Regions from separate parts of the Pelomonas lactea genome, predicted to be linked through region 3. Evidence: predicted binding sites of a transcription regulator. Region 3 holds the regulator's gene; each other region holds the start of a gene.
What was found. Region 3 encodes LexA, which represses DNA repair genes until DNA is damaged. Its sites were predicted from a motif close to ACTGTATNNNNATACAGT; they were not measured.

Region 1 (4,547 bases), on a different contig from region 3:
GCCTGGTGGTTCCAGAAGCGCGAGGGCATCCTGCGCTGGCCCGACTTCATCGCCGCCTTCGGCCTGCTGCTGCTGCCCTTCCTGCTGATTGCCAAGCAGCCCGACCTGGGCACCGGGTTGCTGGTGCTGGCGGCGGGGCTGTATGTGATCTTCTTCGCCGGGCTGCCCTGGCGCCTGATCCTGCCGGTGATGGTGCTGGCGGCGGCCGGCATCGTCACGCTGGTGGCCAGCGAAGACCACATCTGCGAGCCCGACGTGAAATGGGTGCTGTTGAAGGAGTACCAGAAGCACCGCGTCTGCACGCTGCTGGACCCGAGCAAGGATCCGCTCGGCAAGGGCTTCCACATCATCCAGGGCGAGATCGCCATCGGCTCCGGCGGCACCACCGGCAAGGGCTTCATGCAGGGCACGCAGACCCACCTGGAGTTCATCCCCGAGCGCACCACCGACTTCATCTTCGCGGCCTTCGGCGAGGAGTTCGGCCTGATGGGCGCGCTGGCGCTGCTGGCCGGCTTCACGGCGCTGATCCTGCGCGGGTTGATGATCGCGTCGGACGCGCCCACGCTGTTCACGCGGCTGATGGCCGGCGCCGTGACGCTGTCCTTCTTCACCTACGTGTTCGTCAACATGGGCATGGTCAGCGGCATCCTGCCGGTGGTGGGCGTGCCGCTGCCCTTCATCAGCTACGGCGGCACGGCGATGGTGACGCTGGGGCTGAGCCTTGGCCTGCTGATGTCGATCGCGCGCGTCAAGAAGCTCGTCAAGACATAGCCGGCGGTGCGGCCGGCGTTGCCGGGAACCGGATCGTGAACCGCGCCCCCGGCCCCTGGCCGTCCGGCGACTCGCCACCGGCTGCGCGGCGCACGCGGGTGTCGTCCAGCATCAGCTCCGCGTCGTGCTGCTGCACGATCTCCTGCACGATGGCCAGGCCCAGGCCCGAGCCCTCCACACCGCTGCCGAGGGACCGGTAGAACGGCTGGAACACCTTCTCACGCTCGCCCGGCGCGATGCCCGGCCCGGTGTCCTCCACCTGCAGCACGACGACCTGGCCGAACGGATCCTCCACGACGCGCACCGTCACCAGCCCGCCCGCTGGCGTGTACAGCAGCGCGTTGTCGACGAGGTTGCGGATCAGCTCGCCGATCAGCACCGGCTGGCCGTGCACGCGCAGCCGGCTGTCGTCCGGCACCACGCCGTCATAGCCCAGGTCGATGCGCCGCTCCAGCGCCCGCGGCACGAAGTCGCGCACCGTGTCGACGGCCACCTCCGCCAGGTTGACCGGCTCGCGCTTCATGGCCTGCTCGGCATCCTCGGCCCGCGCCATGGACAGCAGCTGGTTGACCATGTGCGCGGCGCGCTCGCTGGCCCGCGCGATCTGCGCCAGCGAGCGCTTCAGCTCATCGGGGTTGGAGCGGCCCGCGTCGATCTCGCGCTGGATCAGCTCGGCCTGCGTGCGCAGGCCCGCCAGCGGCGTCTTGAGCTGGTGGGCCGCGTCGGCCAGGAAATGCTTCTGCCGGCTCATGGACGAGTCCAGCCGCGCCAGCAGGTCGTTGATGGCCTGCACCAGCGGCGCCACCTCGTCGGGCACGCGCTGCTCGTCGATGGGCGACAGGTCCGAGCTCTCGCGCGAGCGGATGCGCCGCTGCAGCTCGTTGAGCGGCGAGATGCCGCGCGCCAGCGCCAGCCACACCAGCAACACCGCCAGCGGCAGGATGACGAACTGCGGCAGGATGACGCCCTTGATGATCTCGTTCGTCAGCCGCGCGCGCTTGCCCAGCGTCTCGGCCACCTGCACCAGCATGGTCTTGCCCGGGCCTGCCTGCCCCTCGGGCGCCACCCACAGGTAGGCCACGCGCACCGCGTCCGCGCCCACCTCGTCGTCGCGGAAATGCAGCTCCCAAGGCACGCCGGGTGCGTCGTCGGTGGGGACCGGCAGCGTCGCATCGCCACTGAGCAGCTCGCCGCGCAGACCCAGCACTTGATAGAACACGGTGTCCGACGCGTCCACGCGCAGCAGCGCCGCCGCCTCGGGCGCCAGCGCGTAGCGGTCGCGCCCTTTCTGCGGCGCGTCGGCGGCGGCCACCTGCTGGCCCAGGCTGCGCGCCATCTCGCCCAGCTCGCGGTCGTAGGGCCGGCTCGCGATGCCCTGCGCCACCAGCCACGTCAGCGCCACGCTGATCGGCCAGATCAGCAGCAGCGGCGCGAGCATCCAGTCCAGGATCTCGCCGAACAGCGAGCCCTGCTGCGGGCTGGCGCCGTCCTTGGCAGGCATTCAGGAATTGATCTTTTCGAGGCAGTAGCCGAGGCCGCGCACCGTCGCGATGCGGATCGGCCCCTGCTCGATCTTCTTGCGCAGCCGATGGATATAGACCTCGATCGCATTGTTCGAGACCTCCTCGCCCCACTCGCACAGCCGCTCGACGAGCTGGTCCTTGCTGACCAGCCGCCCGGCGCGCTGCAGCAGCACCTCCAGCAGCGACAGCTCGCGCGCCGACAGCTCCAGCATCTGGTCGTTGATGTAGGCCACGCGGCCGGTCGCGTCGAACGTCAGCGGCCCGTGCTTGATGACGCTGCTGGCCGTGCCCAGGCCGCGGCGCGTCAGCGCGCGCACGCGCGCCTCCAGTTCCTGCAGCGAGAACGGCTTGGCCATGTAGTCGTCCGCGCCCAGGTCCAGGCCCTTGACGCGTTGTTCCACGCTGTCGGCCGCCGTCAGGATCAGCACCGGCATCGTCGAGCCGCGCGCGCGCAGCTTGCGCAGCACCTCCAGCCCGTGCAGCCGCGGCAGGCCCAGGTCCAGGATGACGAGGTCGAACTCATGCGTGGCCAGCGCCGTGTCGGCCTCGGTGCCGCTGCTGACGCGGTCCACCGCATAACCCGACGCGCGCAGCGCGCGCAGCAGGCCGTCCGCCAGCACTTGGTCGTCTTCCGCAATGAGGATGCGCATGGTTGTCTGTCTCCTGCGCCCGATGTTACGGGCCGACGCCGGCTGCCCTCTGCGCTGGCGCAACTCCGCAAACTGGCTCACGCCATGAGCCACCACGCCCGTAGCATCCGATCCACAGACCCGATACCGGCGCTTTCAAGTCCCCTCGCGGGGGCCGTCTGTCCTCAAGACGCCGGACAAAACCACTGTACAAACGTACAGATTGACCCATAATCCACGCATTCACCTGGAGATTCGAATGGACGCCCCCGTCAAAGCCCTCAACACCGAAAAAGCCAAGGCCCTGCAGGCCGCCCTCTCGCAGATCGAGAAGCAGTTCGGCAAGGGTTCCATCATGCGTCTCGGTGAAGGCGAGGTGCTGGAGGACATCCAGGTCGTCTCCACCGGCTCCCTGGGCCTGGACATCGCGCTGGGCGTCGGCGGCCTGCCGCGCGGCCGCGTCATCGAGATCTACGGCCCCGAGTCCTCCGGCAAGACGACGCTGACGCTGCAGGTCATCGCCGAGATGCAGAAGATCCAGGGCACCTGCGCCTTCATCGACGCCGAGCACGCGCTGGACATCCAGTACGCGCAAAAGCTGGGCGTCAACCTGACCGACCTGCTGATCAGCCAGCCCGACACTGGCGAACAAGCGCTGGAAATCGTCGACGCGCTGGTGCGCTCCGGCTCCGTGGACCTCATCGTCATCGACTCGGTCGCCGCGCTGACCCCCAAGGCCGAAATCGAAGGCGAGATGGGTGACCAGCTCCCCGGCCTGCAGGCCCGCCTGATGAGCCAGGCGCTGCGCAAGCTGACCGCCACGATCAAGAAGACGAACTGCACGGTCATCTTCATCAACCAGATCCGCATGAAGATCGGCGTCATGTTCGGCTCGCCCGAAACCACCACCGGCGGCAATGCGCTGAAGTTCTACGCCTCCGTGCGCCTGGACATCCGCCGCATCGGCTCCATCAAGAAGGGCGAAGAAGTCATCGGCTCCGAGACCAAGGTCAAGGTCGTCAAGAACAAGGTCAGCCCGCCGTTCAAGACGGCCGAGTTCGACATCCTCTACGGCGAAGGCATCAGCCGCGAAGGCGAGATCGTCGACATGGGCGTGGTGCACAAGATCGTCGACAAGTCCGGCGCCTGGTATGCCTACAACGGCGAGAAGATCGGCCAGGGCAAGGACAACTCCCGCGAATTCCTGCGCGAGAACCCGGACATCGCCCGCGAAATCGAGAACAAGATCCGCGCGGCCGTCGGCGTGGCGCCGCTGGGCGCCGACGCGGCCGACGAGGCATAAGCCGCGCCGCGAGTCGCCAAAGCATGGCCAGCCACGGGCCGCTGTCGTTGAAGGCGCGCGCCATCGGCCTGCTGGCCCAGCGCGAGCACAGCCGCGCCGAGTTGCGGCGCAAGCTGTTGCGCATCGACCAACAGCAGCGCTCCCGGCAGGCCGACACGCCCACGAGCGATGCCGAGGCGGGTGAAGCCGGCGTGGCATCGCCCGGCGACACCGACGCTGACGACGACCTCCAGGCCCGCTCGACGGCCGTCGACGCGCTGCTGGACAGCCTTGCCGCCGAGGGCTACCTCGACGAAACCCGCTTCATTGAATCCCGGCTGC
Region 2 (4,547 bases), on a different contig from region 3:
CCAGTCGTCTGGGCTCTCAATCGCCCACGCGGTCCCAGCGTCCAGCTCCTCACCCGCGTCCCCGAACTCGCCAGTCTCGGCCGCGTTCGTGAGACGGTCGCCCAGTACCAAATTGCCGTCTGAATTCATGTACTGATACGCGACAGTTGAGCTTGGCAACTGAGGAATGTCGGTGAGTTGGCAACTCTTAGTGCTGAAAAGCTGCTTGTATCCTTGTTCGCGGCCCAGATTGAATACTTGTAGACGACTTGGGTCCTGTGCGTTGTAGCGATACGTGATGGGTGAGTTAGGCGATAGCTTCACGTCCGCCCACCAGTCGGTGCCGCGCATGTAGTCCGGTGCTTTGGAATATATTTGGATATTTCGTCCGGGAAAATTGCACTTGGCAAACCCCATTTGTGCAGCAATGTATTTTTTTACGAACTTGTCCCAGTAGTTTTGAGTACCGCCGCCGCCGACGGTTGCACTTCTCTCCTCATACAGATACTTCTGCGTCCTAGTACGAATGTCAACCTCGAAAGACGTTGGTGCGAGTTTGGCATGAGTATCGTACTTGGCGGCAAGGACGCCATATGAGCCTGGAGGGAGCCCCCGCAGTTCTACGTTGTTCGCTACCAGATTTGGAGCGTTCAGCTTTATCTCGAGGGCGACCTGCACCATGTATGTGGCGCCCGCGCCTTCCGACCAGTAAATCTCATTCCAAGCATAAGTGTCAGCTGACATCGTTGGAATGGTGCCGGTTGGCGCTGGCGCATCCACACCCGAGCCGTTATTTCCATAGGCATGCCCAAGCTCATGCGCCAATGAATAAACAAAGTCTGTGAGCCCCTGTAGGTCGCGCTTTGCAGCATCAACCATCGAAGTGGAAAAACGAATCTTTGCACGACTGGTCCCATTCGCCGACAAGTAATACGCTGCGTCTGTCGCTTGTTCGAAGGCCCAGATGTCCACTTTGTCGAGTGCAGCTCGACCTAGAAGCTCCCGCATCGTTGGGGAGGCATTGACAATGGCGAGGAACTGGGTAGTCGTGGCTGATGGCGTTAAAGCGCCATTGTCGAACCAGCTTCGGAGGAATTGTTTCAGTGCGACGTTGTTTTCATTAACAACGGGATAGTCAAGACTGGGCGAAGGCATTTATTCTTTCTTTGTAAAAACAAGGCTGATGCGCGCGATGCATCCGTTAATTTCGGACAGTGAAATATTCCAGAAGTACGACTTGTTTTCGCCAGCGTACTCGGGTTCGCTTCCCATCGGCTCCCAGCCATCCGTCCCTTCCCTATAAATACGGGCCATTTTGAGGCTTGATTTAAGAGGCGCCGGGCTCGCGCATTTTGTTTTCTCGGGCATGAGTGTGATGACGTTGCGAGTCATCGCTTGCGTAGCTTCTGCCGACGTGTCAGCGTAGCCGGGCCAATCCATTGCCGCTAGGGTTGCGTTGCCAGAGACCTCTCGGTTGCCGCTGGCAATGCTCACATGCGCATCCTTAAAGGAAATACCGAGAGCCGATTGGACGACATCCATCTTTGGAAATAGTTCGCCATGGAGTAACGGTTGAAGGAGGGTAAGAAGTCTTTCACCTCGTTCAAGAGGGCTGCCTGTAGGAGTGGCCGGGGTCGCTGCGATTGACGTAACTAGAGCAAGTGCTAAAGCCGTGGCTGCGCTGAGCTTTAGAAGTTTTGATTGCATTGGTGGATTTGAGTGAACAGACGGGCATGTATAGCTATTCAGCCTAGGTTTGCGCCTTTGATTGAGGCGACTTTCTTGTGCATTAACCATCTGCCTTAAGTTGGCCGCTGTCCTAAGCCAGTTGTTGAGCCGGTCCACACTCAGATTGATATTGCGCGGAAGGCTGTTCTTCCATACAGTTGTGCCGAACGAACATTCGGCAGACATGGCGCAGCAGCAAGACACCAAGCACCTCGCGACCCTTCGAACCTACTGGAGGGAGAACAAGGCGTTCCCCTCCCTGGCGAAGGTCGCTGACCTGCTGGGCATGTCATCGACTGGGTCGGCATTCGAGCTGGTAGGCCGCATGGAGGCTGCGGGCTACTTGTCGAGGACAAGCGGTCGGCTCGCTCCCGGGCCGTCGTTCTTCGCCTACCCCGTGCTCGGCACCGTTCGCGCTGGTCTGCCTCAACCCGCCAGCCAAGATGGCGCTTTCGACCACATCTCGGTTGAGGACCTGCTCATCCGGGAGCCCAACAAAACGGCGATGTGCCACGTTCGCGGCGATTCGATGCGCGACGCGGGCCTGCTCGACGGCGACGTGGTTGTCGTGGAGACGCACTCGCTGGCCGAGCCGGGCGACATCGTGGTTGCGGCTGTTGATGGCGAACTGACCGTCAAGACGCTGCGCCGCGATGCGTCCGGGTTCTACCTCGAGCCCGCAAACCCTGCCTTCGAGGTCATCCGTCCTCGCACGGACCTGGAGATTCTGGGTCTAGTGGTGGGCTCCTTCCGCACCTTCAAGCACCGGAGGTGACAACGCTGAAGCCCCTCCCTAGCGGCTAGTGCCGCATCCCCCCCGCTAGCGCTCCGGCGCGGCCTATGCCGTGCATGGCGGAGCTTTGTCTTTCCGTGTTGCTGCCCAACTGGGCGCAAGGAGTCGCCATGTCTGCTTGGCCATACCGCACCGTATCTGCCCCACCCGTTGTCCTGGCCCATTGGGGCGCGTTTGAGGTCCTCATTCCGCGGCTATCTCGGCCAACGTTTCATGTGTCCGGCGCTGTGGCCGGGATTGGCCATGTGAGCTCCCCCGTCGATGAGTCGAGCCTGCTGCAGGGCGTCCCGCTCATCACCGGCCATGAGCGCACCTACCGTCTCAGCGGGCCGCCTGGCATGGTCGAAGACGCAGTTCGTGCCTGGCAGCAATGGCTGCGACTGTGGAGCGCTGCGGTGCTGCGGGACGTCACACAGCAGGCGCATTGCAGCAGGGGCGCTAGCGAGGTACGCCATGACGGCGCCAGCTGACCGTTGGGTGTTTGAAGATGCAGCGATGCTGGAAGAACGCATCCTGCGGGAGTACGCCAGCACGCTGCTGAATGCGCTGCCGCACGTCGACTGGGAACTGCCTCGCGACGCGCCGCTGATTCGGGGGTATCGCTGGCTCACGGTGCAGATGGTCACAACGGCCCGCAGGTTCCAGCATGCAGCGCGACATCGGTCGGCGACGCCGGCCCAGTTGAAGAGCCTGCGGGACGATGCAGAGGCCGCGCGTGCTGGCTGGGAGGCAGTTCATCTGCAGCTCGTGGCGCAACGCCTAGGACGGCTGTATGCCGACTGCGTTGAGCGCAGCGCCCTCGAGCTTGTGCTGCTGGCCGAACAGACCATCGAGGAGCTGGTCATCGACGTCGAGGCTGACAAGCCATGACCCCTCAAATCTCTGCAACTCGCCGCCTCCGGCCGGAATTCCCACCTGTGACTTCCGCACGGTCATTGGCAATTGCACTTTACGTTTGTGCGTGGGCGCACAAACCCATTTTTCAGTCCCTCTAAAGCCTAAAACAATGTGCACATCGCGCCGTGAAGCGCCGGCTGCAATCCGGTCGCTTCGCTAAAACGCCCATCGAAAGACCCCCATGAGAGCCACTGTCCGCCCCATCAATGTCCGAGGCCGTCCCTTGCGTTCAAGCGAGCGGAAGGCGACCCAAGAGTACGTCGGCGTCATTCGCATGCGAGAAGAGCGGAACAACCAGCTTGGCCGCGCATTCGTTCAAGCAGAACTCGTCAGTGCCATCGACGGTCAGCAGGGTCAGGTCTTGCCACCGCTGATTGACGCACGGGTTCTGTACTGGAAGGGCAAGAACCTGCGGGTCACCGGCATGGAGGTGGTCGAGGACTTGCAGTACTACCAGACCTGGGATGTGGAGTGCACCTGATGTTCACAGTCACTCTGCACACAGGCCTGCTCAAGGATGCGTCGCTGCACAACATGCTCGGGCGACTGGACTTCGGATACTCCAAGCTCGACATCGTCGCTGACTACAAAAGCGAGCTTTTCAGTTGTGGCGTTGGCTCCCACGGCATTAGAGAACTGAAGGACTATCCGCGGTGGTCGGCGACCATCTGGGACCTCGTCGCGAGATTGGTGGCAGTCGGGCTGTACGTGAAGGAGGCCCTGCCGGAGATGCCGCATGAGCCAGCATCCCCGAGGGGCGCTTCCGCGACGCGGATGTGCGCTGTCATCGAGCATTGGAGCGAGCTTGAAGAGACCCGTCGGGCTCGTGTCGGTTGGGCGCAGCTGACTTCCCAAGGTCGCGCATGCGACTACGTCTGCCAGCTATCCGACGACCTCTTGGGAACACGGACCTCTGCAGTGTTTCGCCATGCGCCCGAAGTGCTGCAGCATTGGGACCTGCTTGCGCGGGCGGTGTCGTGGACCTACTCAAAGAGTTGGCAGCTGCCCGAGCGGCCCACCCTGCGTGTGCCAAAGCCGTTCGAGGAGATGGGCAAACGCTACGTCGGCCTCAGCAAAGTCCCAGACCCGGCGCGCAGCGGTCTGGAACGTTGGCTGGCGCGAGAGGGCATAGCAGTGGCACGTCCCGCCA
Region 3 (4,547 bases):
GCGCCCAGGTGCTGGGCATCGACCTGTCGACCAAGCCGCTGCGCGTGGCCGAACTGCACGCGATGGAGGCCGGCACCGAGGGCGTGGAGTACCGCGAGATTGCCGTCGAGGCGCTGGCCGCCGAGCAGCCCGCGAGCTTCGACGCCGTGACCTGCATGGAAATGCTGGAGCATGTCCCGGATCCGGCCTCCGTTGTGCGTGCCTTGGCGACGCTGGTCAAGCCGGGTGGCTGGGTGTTCCTGTCGACGCTGAACCGCAACGCCAAGTCCTTCCTGCTGGCCATCGTCGGCGCGGAATACGTGTTGAACATGCTGCCCCGGGGCACGCACGAGTACGCACGCTTCCTGAAGCCGTCGGAACTCGCGCAGTTCTGCCGCGACGCTGGCCTGGAACTGCAGTCCAGCCGGGGCCTGACGTACAACCCGCTGACGCAGCGCTACAGCCTGGGCAGCGACACCGACGTCAACTACCTGATCGCCTGCCGGCGCCCGCTGTGAAGCGGCTGGCACCGCGCTGGGCGCATCTGCGTGCGGTGCTTTTCGACCTCGACGGCACGCTGATCGACAGCGCGGCCGACCTCGCCCGCGCGGCCAACACCATGCGCGTCGAGCGCGGGTTGGCGCCGTTGCCGCTGGCGCAGTACCGGCCTCATGGCGGCTCGGGCGCGCGCGGCATGCTGGGCCAGGCCTTCGCCGTGGCGCCCGGGCAGCCGGGCTATGACGCCCTCAAGCGCGAGTTCCTCGATCGCTACGAGGGCCTGATGTACGACAGCACGCAGCCGTTTCCCGGCATCGTGGCGGAGCTGGCCGCACTTGCGGAGGCGGGCCTGGCGTGGGGCATCGTGACGAACAAGGCCGAGCGCTTCGCGCTGCCGCTGACGGCCGCGCTGCGGCTGGGCGCGGCGGTCGTCGTTGGAGGCGACACCACCGGCCATGCCAAGCCGCACCCGGCGCCGTTGCTGGAGGCTGCGCGCCGCCTGGACGTGGCGCCGCAGGCCTGCCTGTACGTCGGCGACGACGAGCGTGACGTGATGGCCGGCCGCGCGGCCGGCATGGCCACCGCGGTGGCGGCCTGGGGCTACCTCGGTCCGCAGGCCCGCTACGCTGACTGGCACGCGGATCTGGAACTGAATGTGCCAGGTGACCTCTTGAAGCGGCTCGGTCTGGCCTAAACTACGCGGTCCTGGGGCCGACCTGGTTTCGACGTGGGTGCGGATCCGGAGTAGGGCATGCCGAGCACCAGTCCGCTCGTAAAACCACTGGAAACAAAGTAACTGCAAACGACTCTACGTTCGCACTCGCCGCTTAATTGCGGATGAGCTTCTCAACGGCAGGCCGATGGGCCGGGCTGAGTTCCGCGAGGGGCAAGGCTGAGAAGTCACTCACATCGGCTGGCGTCTGACCGGGTCACTCGGTGGGGCGTGAGATCAAGTGACTGGCGGGAAAGCTAGCGTGCCACTGCGCGAGTTGACCGTGAGATTCAAATCAGCCGGCTAAGCATGTAGATCTGCCCGGTGATGGCTTGCGGACGGGGGTTCAATTCCCCCCGGCTCCACCATCCAAAACAAAAGGCCTGTGTCGGTGACACGGGCCTTTTTCATTTCCATCGAGCCGGCGTCAATTGAACCCTTGTCCACGAATCAGCCCGACGGCCAGGCCCTCGATGCTGAAATGCTCGTCCTCGCTGACGACGATGGGCTGGAAATCGGCGTTCTCGGGCAGGAGTTCGATGCCACCGGGCCCGCGCTTGAAGCGCTTCACGGTCACTTCCTCGCCGACGCGGGCGACGACGATCTGGCCGTTGCGGGCCTCCTTGGCGGACTGCACCGCGAGCAGGTCGCCGTCGAGGATGCCGATGTCCTTCATGCTCATGCCCTTGACCTTGAGCAGGTAGTCGGGCTTCTTGGCGAACAGGCCAGGCTCGACGGTGTAGGTCTGCTCGACATGCTCCTGCGCCAGGATGGGCGCGCCGGCAGCGACGCGGCCGATCAGCGGCAGCGTGAGCTGCGCCAGACTGGGGATGGGCAGGCTGAACTGGCGGGCGCGGTTGACGGCGCTGAGCGTGTCGGACTTGAGCCGGATGCCGCGGGACGTGCCGCCGACCAGCTCCAGCATGCCTTTGCGGGCGAGCGCCTGCAGATGCTCCTCGGCGGCGTTGGCGGACTTGAAGCCCAGCTCGGCGGCGATCTCGGCGCGCGTGGGCGGGGAGCCGGTGCTCTCGATCGCGTGGCGGACCAGGTCGAAGATCTGCTGCTGGCGGGCGGTAAGCTTGGGTTGGTCTTGCACGGGCGGCCTTTTTGTTGGGCTGGTTGTGTATCCAGTATCTGTATTTTTATCCAGGAATCGAAAATTGCAAACCCTTGAGCCCTTGATCGTCATTCTCGGCACGGGCGGCACGATTGCCGGCACCGCGCAGAGCGCCGCGGATGGCGTGGGCTACACGGCAGCGCAGCTGCGTGTGGAGGACTTGCTGGCCGCCGTGCCGACGCTGGCCGGGCGGCGCTTGGAGGCGCACCAGGTGGCGCAGCTGGACAGCAAGGACATGGATGTGGCGACGTGGCAGGCGCTGGCCGCCGCGGTGCAGGCGCAGCTGGAGCGGCCCGAGGTCGGCGGCATCGTCATCACCCACGGCACGGACACGCTGGAGGAAACCGCTTACCTGCTGCACCGCGTGGTGGCGCCGGCCAAACCCGTGGTGCTGACGGCGGCGATGCGGCCGGCGACGGCGCTGGTACCCGATGGGCCGCAGAACCTGGCGGATGCCGTGCAGGTGGCGGCCACGCCGGGCGCAGCGGGCGTCGTCGTGGCGTTCGCGGGGCGGGTGCACGACGCGCTGCAGGTGCGCAAGACGCACAGCTACCGCGTCGATGCGTTCGAGTCGACGGACGGCGCGCTGGTGGCGCGGGTGGAGGAGGGCGCCGTGCGCGTGCTGGGCTGCTGGCCCACGGGCGAGGCGTTGGGCCTGGCACGCATCGCTGCGCCGGCGGCGGACTGGCCGCGCGTGGACATCGTGCTGAACCACGCCGGCGCGGACGGCTGCGTCGTGCGGGCGCTGCTGGCGGCGGGCGTGGACGGCATCGTGGCCGCCGGCACCGGCAACGGCACGCTGGCGCGGCCGCTGGAGATGGCGCTGCGCGACGCGCAGGCCGCCGGCGTGCGCGTGCTGCGCAGCACGCGCTGCGATGCCGGGCCGGTGATGGACCTGCCCGGCCTGCTGCCGTCGGCCGGCGCGCTGAGCCCGGTCAAGGCGCGCATCGAGCTGATGCTGGCCTTGCTGGCACGCTGATCAGGCGCGGCGCTGACGCCGGGCCCAGGCCAGCACGCCCAGGCCGGCCAGCAGCATCGCGTAGGTCTCGGGCTCGGGCACCGGCGCGGTGTAGCCGGCGATGTCGGCAGTGTAGCTGTGCAGTACGCCGGGCAGCAGCTGGTAAGCGCTGGTCAGCGTGGCGCCCAGCGACGTGGCCGTGGAGAAGCAGCCGGTCGTCGTCCCCACGGGACACTGGATGGACGACGCGAACGGGTCCGACTTCGTCACGTCCAGGTAGACGTCGAACTGCGTGCCGCTGCCGTTCTGCGTGACGCTGTAGTCGTTGTCGGTGCCGGCCAGGATGACGTACTTGCCGTTGGCCAGCTGCGGGCCGATGGCCAGGCCTTCCCACTTCTCGGGCGACTTGTTGCCCAGCGCGGCCAGCGTGTTGGCGTCCAGGTCGATGACCTTGGCGCCCTTGGCGGCGGCGATGACGCCGGCCGGCAGCAGGCCGCTGGCGGGCAGGTTGAGGCCGGACACGTCGGTGGCGGTGCTCAGGTCCACCTCGAAGACGTTCTTGTCGGGGCTGGCCACCGTGGCGCCGATGCCGATGCCGCGGTTGTTGCGCTCCAGCACGAGGAAGCGGTTGGCGTCGATGGCCACCAGTGCCGAGATGCCGCGGCCCTGGCCCGAGCTGTTCAGCTGGTAGGCGTACTGGCCGACGGCCTCGCCGGTGGTGGTGTCGTACTTGACGATGCGGGTGTACTGGCCGCGCGTGCCAGAAGCGGCGTCGTAGCCATCGGTGACGGTGCCGTTCTGCAGCATCGCGAACGCGTAGCGGCCGTCGGGCGTGATGGCCAGCGCCTCCAGGCCGCGGTTGCCTTCGCGGCCGCTGGTCAGTTGCGGCGAGCTGCCGGCAGGCGCCAGCGCGTTGTAGTTGACGCTGCTGCCGGCCTTGGGCACGAGGTTGGCCGGCGTGGCGTACTGGCGCACCAGCTGGCCGCTGCGGTTGAACTCGTAGACCGAGGGGCCGTACTCGTCGCTGACCAGCAGGTTGCCGGTGACGGGGTTGACGACGATGCCTTCGGGGTCGAAGGACTTGCCCAGCAGGCTTGGCGTGTCGGGCGCCAGGCCGGTCAGCGCGATGCTGGCGCTGGTGAACTTGACGGTCTGCTGGATCTTGAAGTTGGAGATCGCGCCGGTGTTGGCGTTGATGTCCAGCGTGAAGCGCTGCACGCGCGTCTCGTAGGGCAGCGTGCCGCCGCCGGGGCCGCGGTCGGACAGGCCCCACCATTCGTTGC

Region 1: the regulator LexA is predicted to act here: its motif matches at 3,129-3,146, upstream of recA (recombinase RecA).
Region 2: the regulator LexA is predicted to act here: its motif matches at 1,849-1,866, upstream of ACG04Q_RS19280 (LexA family protein).

Annotation. Positions count from the first base shown of each region.
Region 1 covers NZ_JBIGHX010000001.1:851,936-856,482, forward strand. Annotated here, with positions in the region: gene rodA (rod shape-determining protein RodA) at 1-771, shown strand, start outside; gene ACG04Q_RS03815 (sensor histidine kinase) at 761-2,272, opposite strand; gene ACG04Q_RS03820 (response regulator) at 2,273-2,944, opposite strand; gene recA (recombinase RecA) at 3,183-4,226, shown strand; gene ACG04Q_RS03830 (regulatory protein RecX) at 4,250-4,547, shown strand, end outside.
Region 2 covers NZ_JBIGHX010000007.1:241,217-245,763, forward strand. Annotated here, with positions in the region: gene ACG04Q_RS19270 (hypothetical protein) at 1-1,134, opposite strand, end outside; gene ACG04Q_RS19275 (hypothetical protein) at 1,135-1,521, opposite strand; gene ACG04Q_RS19280 (LexA family protein) at 1,892-2,482, shown strand; gene ACG04Q_RS19285 (hypothetical protein) at 2,996-3,370, shown strand; gene ACG04Q_RS19290 (hypothetical protein) at 3,579-3,878, shown strand; gene ACG04Q_RS19295 (hypothetical protein) at 3,878-4,547, shown strand, end outside.
Region 3 covers NZ_JBIGHX010000002.1:330,831-335,377, forward strand. Annotated here, with positions in the region: gene ubiG (bifunctional 2-polyprenyl-6-hydroxyphenol methylase/3-demethylubiquinol 3-O-methyltransferase UbiG) at 1-497, shown strand, start outside; gene ACG04Q_RS05835 (HAD-IA family hydrolase) at 503-1,171, shown strand; RNA gene ssrA (transfer-messenger RNA) at 1,185-1,557, shown strand; gene lexA (transcriptional repressor LexA) at 1,617-2,285, opposite strand; gene ACG04Q_RS05850 (asparaginase) at 2,368-3,285, shown strand; gene ACG04Q_RS05855 (esterase-like activity of phytase family protein) at 3,286-4,547, opposite strand, start outside.